3 regions of the Bradyrhizobium sp. 23AC genome follow, and region 2 is predicted to be linked to each of the others. Evidence: predicted binding sites of a transcription regulator. Region 2 holds the regulator's gene; each other region holds the start of a gene.

Region 1 (3,837 bases), on a different contig from region 2:
CTCACAGTCGCATTCCGTGTCGAGCCGGTCGCGGCCGTCGACGAAGACGTGCCTCGGCGCCTCCGGCAGCGCCACGACGGCGCGCTTCAGCGCCCACAGTGAGGCGCGCAATATATTGTCGCGGTCGATTCGCGAGGGCGAAGCGACGGCGACCGAGACCTGGGCGGTGGCGCAGATCTTGTCGAACAATTTTTCGCGCTCCTCGGCGGTCAGACGCTTGGAATCGTCGATGCCGCGCGGGATCCGGTCGGGGTCGAGAATCACGGCCGCGGCTACCACGGGGCCGGCGAGCGGCCCGCGGCCGGCCTCGTCGCAGCCGGCGACCGGCCAGACGCCGCGCTTGATCAGCGCGCGCTCGCGCCGGAAGCTCGGCGGTGCGACCGCGATGATGCCTTTCTTGCCTGCGGGAACGGCCGTTGTTTTGGTCGCAGGCGCTTTGCCGGCCTTGGCGGGCGCTGCCTTCTTCGCAGCGTCCTTCTTTGGCGCGTCTTTGGCCGGTGTCTTGGCGGACTTGTCCCGAATCATGGCGGGGATCGTGCGCAAGCGGCCCGGCCGGCGCAACCGGGAACCCCGCGCAATTCCCGTTATTCAGGCCGCCCTATTCCGCCAGGTGCACCCGCCGGTCCTCGCCGACCTCGATGCCGGGTGCGACCACGACCTCCCAGGGATGTCCGTCAGGATCGGCGAAATAACCGGAATAGCCGCCGTAATCGGTCTCGTGCGCGGCCTTCACCAGCTTTGCCCCCTTGCCGAGGGCGAAGGCCAGCACCGCGTCGACCTCCTCCCGTGTCCGACAGTTCCAGGCGAGGGTGATGCCGCGGAAGGTTGTCGGCCTCGGCTGGTCCGCCAACGCAGCGTCCGCCGCGAGCTGATCCCAGGGATACAGCGCGAGCACCGGACCGCCGGTATCGTAGAACGCAACCGCCTCGCCGGTCGCCTTCAGCCGGCGCGAAAAGCCGAGGGCGTCGTAAAAAGCGATGCTGGCGCGGATATCGCTGACGCCGAGCGTGATGACAGTGAGCCGCGGCACCGGCGAGTGAAGTTCCTTGACCATGCGACGCCTCTTCCACTTCCCGATCAGAACAGGCTGAGCTGATCGCCGTTCCGCTTCGGCCGGGCAAAGTGATCGGTCGTCAGCCTGGAGCGCCGCTTGTTGAGGCCGAGCCTGTCGCAGGCGATCTCGAAGCGGCGGCCGATGGTCCAGGCCATCGGTCCGGTGCCCTTCATGCGCTCGCCCCATTTCGCATCGTAGTCGCGCCCGCCGCGCATGTCGCGGATCAGCGTGAAGACGTGGCGGTAGCGGTCCGGATAGTTCGCCATCAACCATTCGCGGAAGAGATCGCGCACCTCCAGCGGCAGCCGCAGCAGCACGTAGGAGGCTTCCTTGACGCCGGCATGGGCGGCAGCATCGAGGATGCGCTCGATCTCGGAATCGTTCAGTGCGGGGATCACGGGCGCGACCATCACGGTGGTCGGGATGCCGGCATCCGAGAGCTGCTTCAGCGCCTCCAGCCGCTTCGACGGCGTCGAGGCGCGGGGCTCCATGGTGCGCGCGAGCTTCGGATCGAGCGAGGTGACCGAGATCGCGACCTTGGCGAGGTTGCGCTTGGCCATCCGCGCGAGAATGTCGATGTCGCGTACCACCAGCGCCGACTTGGTAACGATGCCGACGGGATGGCCGGCACGCTCGAGAACCTCGAGGATACCGCGCATGATTTTGCGCTCGCGCTCGATCGGTTGATAAGGATCGGTGTTGGTGCCGATCGCGATCATCCGGGGCTCATAGCCGGTCGCGGCGAGCTCCTTCTCCAGCAGCGCCGGCGCCTCGGGCTTGACGAACAGTTTTGACTCGAAGTCGAGCCCCGGCGACAGGCCGAGATAGGCATGGGTCGGCCGCGCGAAGCAATAGACGCAGCCATGCTCACAGCCGCGATAGGGATTGATCGAGCGATCGAAGCCGATATCGGGGGAATCGTTGCGGGTGATCACCTTGCGCGAGGTGTCGACGCCGACACTGGTCTTGAACGGCGGCAGCTCTTCCAGGCTCTGCCAGCCGTCGTCGAAAGCGACGCGCGCCTCGGCCTCATAGCGGCCGCTGGCATTCGACTGTGCGCCCCGCCCTCGCCTGCGCGCGCGGTCGATGGCGACGCCAAGTTCCGGAAAGTCAGAGTCCACACCCGCCGGCTCGGAGGGCGCCGTGACCGGCGGGTGCTTGAGAGCATGAGAGGATGCTGCTGGACTCATGAAGCCAAGATAGCATGCAAAAGGAACAAATCAAGAACGCAAACAAAAAATGGGAAAACAACCCCATGCAAAGGTGCCGCCCAAATTTCGGGCGCGGTCCTTTGACCTCACGCAACACGCCCGTCGCAACGATTTCGTTTGATGCCGGCCAGGGATCAATCGTCGCGGAACAATGTTGGTGACGATCGGCGGGTGAAGGTCAGCAGGAACATGACAAATCAACAACAATCGGCCGCGGCAAGCAGCAACCTCGACCTGCTCGATCGCTACTGGCGCGCCGCGAACTACCTCTCCGTCGGGCAAATCTACCTGCTCGATAATCCGCTGCTGCGCGAGCCCTTGCGGGCCGAGCACATCAAGCCGCGCCTGCTCGGCCATTGGGGCACGACGCCCGGCCTGAACTTCATCTACGCCCATCTCAACCGCGTCATCCACGCGCTCGATATCAGCGTGCTCTATGTCTGCGGTCCCGGCCATGGCGGGCCGGGCATGGTCGCCAACACCTATCTGGAAGGCAGCTACAGCGAGATCTATCCCGACATCGCGCGCGACAAGGACGGATTGCGCAAGCTGTTCAGGCAGTTCTCCTTTCCCGGCGGCATTCCGAGCCACGCGGCGCCGGAAACGCCGGGCTCGATCCACGAAGGCGGCGAGCTCGGCTACGCGCTGGTGCACGCCTACGGTGCGGCGCTGGACAATCCTGATTTGATCGTGGCTTGCGTGGTCGGTGACGGCGAAGCGGAAACCGGTCCGCTCGCGGCCTCCTGGCACTCCAACAAGTTCCTGAACCCCACCCATGACGGCGCGGTGCTGCCGATCCTGCATCTCAACGGCTACAAGATCGCCAATCCGACCGTGCTCGGGCGAATGCCCGACAGCGAGATCCGCGATCTGTTCCGCGGGTTCGGCCACGAGCCGCTGTTCGTCGAGGGCGACGATCCCAAATTGATGCATCAGGCCATGGCGGATGCGCTCGACGTTGCGCTCGCCAGCATCCGCTCGATCCAGCAGCACGCCCGCGACGGCCGCAAGGCAGTCGAGCGGCCGCGCTGGCCGATGATCGTGCTGCGCAGCCCGAAAGGCTGGACCGGCCCGAAAGAGGTCGACGGCAAGAAGATCGAGGGTTTTTGGCGCGCGCATCAAGTCCCGGTGGCGGGCTGTCGCGAAAACCCGGCGCACCTCAAAGTGCTCGAAGACTGGATGCGCAGCTACGAGCCGGAAAAGCTGTTCGACCAGAGCGGCGCGCTCATTCCAGAACTTCAGGCGCTCGCGCCCGAAGGCATTCGCCGCATGGGCGCCAATCCGCATGCCAATGGCGGCCTGCTCAAGAAGGAGCTGAAGCTGCCGGACTTCCGCAGCTTCGCCATCGAGGTGCCGCGGCCCGGCGGCGCCATCGGGGAAGCGACGCGCGAGCTCGGCAAATTCCTGCGCGACGTCATCCGCCTCAACGCGAAGGAGCGCAATTTCCGCATCATGGGACCGGATGAGACCGCGTCAAATCGGCTCGATGCGGTGTTCGAGGCGACCGAACGGGTCTGGCTGGAGCCGATCGAGCCTTACGACGTGCACCTTGCGCAGGACGGCCGCGTCATG
Region 2 (3,837 bases):
GGCGCCGGCGAAGCGGTGCGGATCTTCACCGGCGGCGTCGTTCCCGACGGCGCCGACGCGGTCGTGATCCAGGAGGACACGATCGCCGAAGGCAAGCAAATAACGATCAAGGAAGCCGCGATCGTGGGTCGGCACATCCGCCCCGCCGGGGTCGATTTCCGCGAGGGCGACGTCCTCCTGCGCAAGGGAACCCGTCTGACGGAGCGCGATCTCGCCCTCGCCGCCGGAATGAATCACCCGCAACTCGCCGTCTGCCGCCGTCCGAAGGTCGCGATTCTCGCCACCGGCGATGAACTGGTGATGCCGGGCTCAACGCCCGGGCACGGCCAGATCGTCTATTCCAACGGCTATGCCCTGCACGCGCTCGCCCGCAGCGAGGGCGCCGAGACCATCGACCTCGGCGTTGCCGCCGATACGCTGGAGGCCACCACCGCCGGCATCCGCCGCGCGCGCGAAAGCGGCGCCGACATCCTGGTCACGACCGGGGGCGCATCGGTCGGCGACCACGATCTGGTCCAGCAGGCGCTCAAGGACGAAGGCATCGCGATGGCGTTCTGGAAGATCGCGATGCGGCCCGGCAAGCCGATGATGCACGGACGCTTAGGGACGATGGGCGTCATCGGCCTGCCCGGCAATCCCGTGTCGTCCTATGTCTGCGCCTTCCTGTTCATGGTGCCGCTGATTCGCGCGCTGTCGGGCCGTTCGGTGATTCATCACCATCGCGAGCGCGCCGTGCTGGGCCGCGATCTCGGCGTCAACGACCAGCGCGAGGATTATCTGCGCGCGCGCCTGGAGCTGCGCGACGACGGCACGCTCGTCGCCCTTCCCGTCAGCCATCAAGACTCCTCTCTGCTTGCGAATCTTGCTGCAGCACAGGTACTTCTCGTGCGCCCACCGTTCGCGCCGAAGGCCGAGGCCGGCAGCCCTTGCGAGGTGCTGCGGCTCCCCGTCTGACCTGCGCGGCCACACGCATTCCGCGCGCTTCGTTCTGTTCACGCAAAATTAAGCAGTTGCGGAACATGTATCGAACATATAGTGTCCGTTCATGATTTGTTTCGAGGATGTAGCGGCTTATCGCTGAATTCATCGTCTCGGAATCGAACGACATCAACCGGGGGACTTTGGTCGAGATGTTAACGCGCAAACAATACGAGCTTCTGCGGTTCATCAGCGAACGCTTGAAGGAAAGCGGCGTGCCGCCGTCCTTCGACGAGATGAAGGATGCACTCGACCTGCGCTCGAAGTCAGGCATCCACCGCCTGATCACCGCGCTCGAAGAGCGCGGCTTCATCCGCCGCCTGCCCAACCGCGCCCGGGCCATCGAAGTGATCAAGCTGCCGGAGCTCCAGGCTGCGGCCGGCAACCGACGCGGCTTCACGCCAAGCGTCATCGAGGGCAATCTCGGCAAGGTGCGTGCGAGCTCCAGCCCGTCCGCGGACGAGGGCGAGCGGCCCGTTGCGGTGCCGGTGATGGGCCGCATCGCAGCCGGCACCCCGATCGAGGCATTGCAGACCCGCAGCCACACCATCAGCGTGCCGCCCGACATGCTCGGCTCCGGCGAGCATTACGCGCTCGAAGTGCGCGGCGATTCCATGGTCGAGGCCGGCATCCTCGACGGCGACATGGCGCTGATCCAGCGCAACGAGAGCGCCGATACCGGCGACATCGTTGTGGCGCTGATCGACGACGAGGAAGCCACGCTCAAGCGCTTCCGCCGCCGCGGCGCCTCGATCGCGCTGGAGCCCGCCAATGCCGCTTATGAGGTGCGCATCCTGCCGCCGAACCGCGTGAAGATTCAGGGCAAGCTGATCGGGCTTTACCGCAAGTACTGATACCGGAAGTACTCATACCGGAAGTACTCATACCGGAAGTACTCAGTGCCGCGCGCGCCTGCGATCGGCATCGCCGATCGGAGATTGGAGCGGATGATGGTCCGCTCCGGCTGGATGGTCTTTCTGGTACTGCACAGATTATCTGGCCCCTCCTCGTCCGCGACATCCCCGGCGGGCCGCGCGAAGCAACATCGCTTCGCGGCCTTTCGAGTTCGAGGGGGACAGCCCAAATGCGCCAGATCGTTTGAGCGCAGCCGCAGCAACGCTGATCGCATCATCATGTCGGCCAGGACACCGCCGTGATCTAGAAAATCCGCAACGACCGCAATGCAGCGCGTACGCAGCCGAGCTGACGATACTAGGACTGGCTGGTTTCGCTGGTCGTTGACGCGCGCCTGCCAAATGCACGGAAGCCGACTTTGTTCCTATCGAATTCGGAAAAGATGGAAAAGATAATGTGATCGGGGCTCGCGGATCCCAGCCGCAGATTTGCCTACAACCAAGCAGACCGTCACGTGCTTCCACTCTGGTAGGGGCCTGCGCCTCCGAAAGAGGTGCGGGTCGCTATCTCTGCATTGAGGAGCACCCGATGTGTGACTACAGCCTGCATGCCGTCGCGACGCGCCCCGCAGAAGTCGGCGAGACGATCGTCACGACAACATTCCGCGGCACCTCGACGCGCGGCTTCGCCTCCGAAGCCGATCTCTCCGTCGCGGTCTGCCTGCTGCCGGGAACGGAGCTCGCCTTCGCCGACAACGTCCGTTACGATAACCGCTGGATCTGGACGCGCACCGTCAACTCCCGCGTCGGCAAGTTCGGCAAGATCGATCCGCACATTCCCGATCGCCATCATGACGCGATCGAATTCCCGGACGGCAAATCCGTGCTGGTGACGCAGCTCGTCGAGGGCCAGCGCGCAACCGTGCTGCAACTGCCGGTGACTCAACCGATCGGCGAGCGCGAGCACAAGCCGAAGATCATCGCCGACAGTCGCCCGACGGTCACGCGACTGCCGATCGGCTGACGCCCTCCGGCCGAGAGGTCGAGGGCCAGGATTGAAATGCCGTCGCCGGCCGAGGCCGGCGAGCCCGGTGGGTTTTTGCTTCTCGAAATTCGAGCGGCGAACCTCGTCGCCGCACGAAGTTTGGGCCGTCCTGCCTGAATTTTGAACCTCCGCTCCGCAGCCAAATGACCGATGCTGTCGTGATTTGAGGCGGCGGACACGCTCGATGAAAACCTTCATTCGCGTCGTTGAACTCTGGGTGCCTGACCGGACGCGCATGCGGCTGGAATTCGGCGGCGGCCTCTACGATGAAGGGCTGTCCGCGTTCAAGGCCGTCAGCGAAGAGCTGCACTTCGGATATGACGAGGGGCTTCCAGGCAAGGCCTGGGCCTGCGGCCATCCCGTCATCCTCACGAAATTCGCCAACTCCTATTTCAAGCGGACCGATCAGGCCGTCGCGGCCGGCCTCACCTGCGGCGTGGCGGTGCCGGTGTTCGCAGGCGAATTCCTGCAAGCGGTGATGGTGCTGTTCTGCGGCGACGACGAGGCGCATGTCGGCGCGATCGAACTCTGGCACAACGATCCTGATCTCTCCTACGAGATGGGCCTCGTCGACGGCTATTACGGCGCAGCTGACATGTTCGAATTCAACTCCCGCCACACCAGATTTCCTCGCGGCTTCGGCCTGCCCGGACGCACCTGGAAGGCGGGCCTGCCGCTGATCATCAGAGACCTGCACGACGCCAAGAGCTTCCTGCGCTGGGAGGACGCAGCCAAGGTCGGGATCAATCTCGGCGTCGGCGTGCCCTACCGAACCGGCACCGACCAGACCTGGGTCCTGACATTCCTCTCCGCGCAGGCAACGCCGATTGCGCGACGCTTCGAGATCTGGGTCCCGAACGAGGCCCGTTCGGCGCTGGTCTTTCGCGCCGGCGATTGCAGCGCGCACACCGACCTTGACGCGCTCTATGCGACCAGATTCATCTCCCGAGGCGAAGGCAG
Region 3 (3,837 bases), on a different contig from region 2:
GCAAATGCGGTCTCGGTTTGTGTCGCAGCTTCCGCCTGTGCGGATTGCGCCGGCTCGGTCGCGGCCAGCGCGGTGATCGTGCCAATCAGCACCATCGCGGCCATCACCACATAGCCCCACATCCACGCCGAGGTGCGGGGTATGCCGGTGCCTTCGAAGCCCGAGACGATGAACAACGCGCCCGCGGTCGAGACCAGCATTCCGATGCGGTAGGCCGCAACGTAAGCCGCCATACCGGCCGCCTGCTCGCTCTCCGGCAGGCTCTCGACGCGGAAGGCGTCGACCACGATGTCCTGCGTCGACGACGTCGTCGCCACCAGCAGCGCGCCCAGCGCGACGTAGAACGGCGAGCTGGCCGGGTCGGTCATCGCCAGCAGCAGGATCGCGACGATCAGCAGCAGCTGCGAAAACACCAGCCAGCCGCGCCGCCGCCCGAACGCCCGGGTGAACAGCGGCACATGCAGCGCATCCACCAGCGGGGCCCACAAGAATTTCAGCGTGTAGGGCGTGCCGACCAGCGCGAACAGCCCGATGGTCTTCAGATCGACCCCGGCCTCGCGCATCCACACCAGCAGCGTCGAGCCCGACAACGCCAGCGGCAGGCCGGAGGAGAAGCCGAGAAACAGCACGATCAGCACCCGCGGCTGCAGGTAAACGGCAAGACTGTCGCGCCAGGAGGCGGCGGGGGCGGAGGTCGCGGCGGGGGAGGTCGCGTCGGGAGCGGTCATGGGGCGGTGTTAGCAGATTCTGGGGGGAAAGACTCGTGGTAGCCGATGAGGCGGAAGAGCCCTCAAAATCCTCGGTGTCATCGTCCGCGAAGGCGGACGATCCAGTAAACACCAGCGCCCCGGTTCAATCCCACCCGCCGCGGCGTACTGGATACCCCGCCTTCGCGGGGTATGACAGAGTGGCGAAGGCGTGGCACCATCATGGTGGCCCGGCTATCTCGTGATAAAGATCATCCCAATTCGGGTTCTGCTGCTCGATCAACCGAACCTTTCAGGCCCTGTTCCACTTTTTCAACCGCTTTTCCCGCTTGATCGCATTCTCGGGGTCATCGAACTGCTCGAAGTAGACCGGCCTCACGACGCCGTAGTCTGTCGTGAAGCTCTCGATGACCTGCAGCTTGTGTTGTGCGACCCGGCGGATGAGATCGTTGGTGACGCCAATGTAGAGCGTTCCGCCAATCTTGCTGGCGAGAATGTAAACGTAGTAGCAGCGAGGGCTCATCTGCCGCCTCTGGGATACTGGATCGCCCGGTCAAGCCGGGCGACGACAGTGAAATTGGGCTGGCAGCGTACCTGATCTCAGAAGAGAATCACTCCCCCGCCTGGAGCTTCCTCGGGAACAGCTCACCCGCGCCCGTCGCCACCAGCCGCGGCCCTTCCGCATCGCTCTTGCTGAAATCGAGCTCCTCGATGCGTCCTGCGCGCTTCTCGATCTTGTCGGCGGAGATCAGGATCTGGCGGACGTCCTCGTTCGCGTCGGAAAAGTGTTTCTGCAATTTGACCACGCGATCCCTGAGGCGTCCCAGATCGTCGCCGAGCTTGATCACTTCAGTCTGAATCTGGTCGGCGGCATCGCGCATGCGGGCGTCCTTCATGATCTGCTGCATCACCTGGATCGCGAGCATCAGCAACGAGGGCGACACCAGCACGACGCGGGCGCGATAGGCCTTCTGGATCACGTCGTCGAAACCGTCGTGGATTTCCGCGTAGACCGATTCCGACGGCACGAACATCAGCGCCATCTCCTGGGTCTCGCCGGTGACGAGGTATTTTTCCGCGATGTCGCTGACATGCTTCATCACGTCGCCGCGCAGCCGCTGCGTGGCAACGCGCCGCTCCTCGTCGGTGCGGGCGTCGTGCAACGCCGTCATCGCCTCCAGCGGAAATTTCGCGTCGATGCAGAGCGGGCGCTGGTCGGGCAGGAACACGACGCAGTCCGGCCGCTTGCCGGTCGAGAGCGTGAACTGGAACTCATAGGCGCCCTTCGGCAAGCCGTCCTGGACGATCGCCTCCATCCGCGCCTGGCCGAAGGCGCCGCGCGACTGCTTGTTGGCGAGCACGTCGCGCAGGGTCGTCACCTGGGTGGTGAGATCGGTGAGGTTCTTGTGGGCGCTGTCGATGATGCCGAGCCGCTCGTGCAGCGCGCGCAGGCTTTCCATGGTGTTGCGGGTCGAGTGCTCCATCGATTGGCCGACGCGATGGGTTACCGAATCGAGCCGCTCGTTGACCGCGCGCGCCATCTCGGCCTGGCGTCCGGCCAGCGCCTGGGTCATGGCGTCGACCCTCCCGGAGGATTCGCTCTGGGCGCGCAGCACCTCGCTGAGGCGCTCCTCGAGTTCGTCGGCCCGGATCGCATGCGCCATCGCGAGTTCCGCGCCGCGCCGGCCCGAGCGGCCGATCACGACGGCGATTACCACCAGGAGGATGAGGACGAGGGCGCCGAAGCCGATCAGCGCATGGATCGTGCGCACCGGCCAGTCGCCCAACATGAAAATGATCTCGTTCATTCCGCCCTTCTAGCCGATTCGCTGGACTCCCGCGAACGAAGAGGGAACGGCGGCGGTTAACGACCCCCTAATTTTTATGGTTAACGAAAGCTGAAGTTTTATGGTTAGCGAGGGGTTAACGAGGTTCCTCTCCGCATTGACCGCATCCGGCATGGGGCTTAAATCGCGGCTATGGCCCTCAGAGAAATCATCATCCTGCCCGACAAGCAGCTGCGTCTGGTCTCCAAGCCGATCGAGAAGGTCACGCCGGAGATCCGCAAGCTTGCCGACGACATGTTCGAGACCATGTACGACGCGCCCGGCATTGGCCTCGCCGCGATCCAGATCGCGCAGCCGCTGCGGCTGATCACCATGGACCTCGCCAAGCGCGACGAGAACGGCGAGACCGCGCCGCTGCCGCGCGTCTTCATCAATCCCGAGATCGTCGCCTCGTCCGAGGAACTGTCGGTTTACGAGGAAGGCTGCCTCTCGATCCCCGAATATTACGAGGAGGTCGAGCGCCCTGCGAAGGTGCGCGTGCGCTTCACCGATCTCGACGGCAAGGTGCACGAGGAGGACGCCGAAGGCCTCTATGCCACCTGCATCCAGCACGAGATCGACCACCTCAACGGCGTCCTGTTCGTCGACTATCTGTCGAAGCTCAAGCGCGACCGCGTGATGAAGAAGTTCGAGAAAGCTGCCAAGCGCGCGGAGTGAGTAGAGCTCGGCTCTCTCACGTCGTCATGGCCGGGCTTGACCCGGCCATCCACGCCTTGCTTGCTTTGTCGCCAAGACCATGGATGCCCGGGACAAGCCCGGGGCATGACGGGGAATCAGAACTCTCACCGAACGCAGCCACATGCCCCTCCGCCTGATCTTCATGGGCACGCCCGATTTCTCCGTGCCGACGCTGCTCGAGCTGGTCGCGCATGGCCACGAGATCGTCGCCGTCTACACCCGCGCGCCGAAGCCCGGCGGGCGGCGCGGCCTGCAATTGCAGCCAACCCCGGTCGAAGAGGCCGCGCGAAAGCTCGGCATTCCCGTGCTGACGCCGAAGACGCTGAAGACCCAGGAGGCACTCGACGAGTTCAGCGCGTTCGACGCCGATGCCGCCGTGGTCGTCGCCTACGGCATGATCCTGCCGCAGGCGATCCTCGATGCGCCAAAACTCGGCTGCTACAATCTGCACGCCTCGCTGCTGCCGCGCTGGCGCGGCGCGGCGCCGATCAACCGCGCCATCATGGAGGGCGATGCCGAGAGCGGCGTGATGGTGATGAAGATGGATGTCGGTCTCGACACCGGCGACGTCGCCATGGCCGAGCGCCTCGCGATCACGGACAACA

What was found. The regulator LexA, encoded in region 2, represses DNA repair genes until DNA is damaged. The targets are predictions, from matches to a motif close to TGTTCNNNNTGTGTTCNG.
Region 1: a site for LexA is predicted at 2,266-2,283, ahead of RAD10_RS25870 (PA0069 family radical SAM protein). Genes of this name have one in related genera too.
Region 3: a site for LexA is predicted at 2,547-2,564, ahead of RAD10_RS01515 (DNA recombination protein RmuC). Genes of this name have one in related genera too.

The regions. Positions count from the first base shown of each region.
Region 1 is NZ_JAVAYN010000012.1:175,895-179,731, reverse strand. It holds gene RAD10_RS25880 (ribonuclease HII) at 1-525, opposite strand, end outside; gene RAD10_RS25875 (VOC family protein) at 599-1,054, opposite strand; gene RAD10_RS25870 (PA0069 family radical SAM protein) at 1,078-2,244, opposite strand; gene RAD10_RS25865 (phosphoketolase family protein) at 2,455-3,837, shown strand, end outside.
Region 2 is NZ_JAVAYN010000016.1:144,115-147,951, reverse strand. It holds gene RAD10_RS29970 (molybdopterin molybdotransferase MoeA) at 1-954, shown strand, start outside; gene lexA (transcriptional repressor LexA) at 1,131-1,832, shown strand; gene RAD10_RS29960 (hypothetical protein) at 2,422-2,856, shown strand; gene RAD10_RS29955 (GAF domain-containing protein) at 3,062-3,837, shown strand, end outside.
Region 3 is NZ_JAVAYN010000001.1:316,826-320,662, reverse strand. It holds gene RAD10_RS01525 (AmpG family muropeptide MFS transporter) at 1-728, opposite strand, end outside; partial or broken gene RAD10_RS01520 (GIY-YIG nuclease family protein) at 928-1,230, opposite strand; gene RAD10_RS01515 (DNA recombination protein RmuC) at 1,319-2,515, opposite strand; gene def (peptide deformylase) at 2,687-3,211, shown strand; gene fmt (methionyl-tRNA formyltransferase) at 3,354-3,837, shown strand, end outside.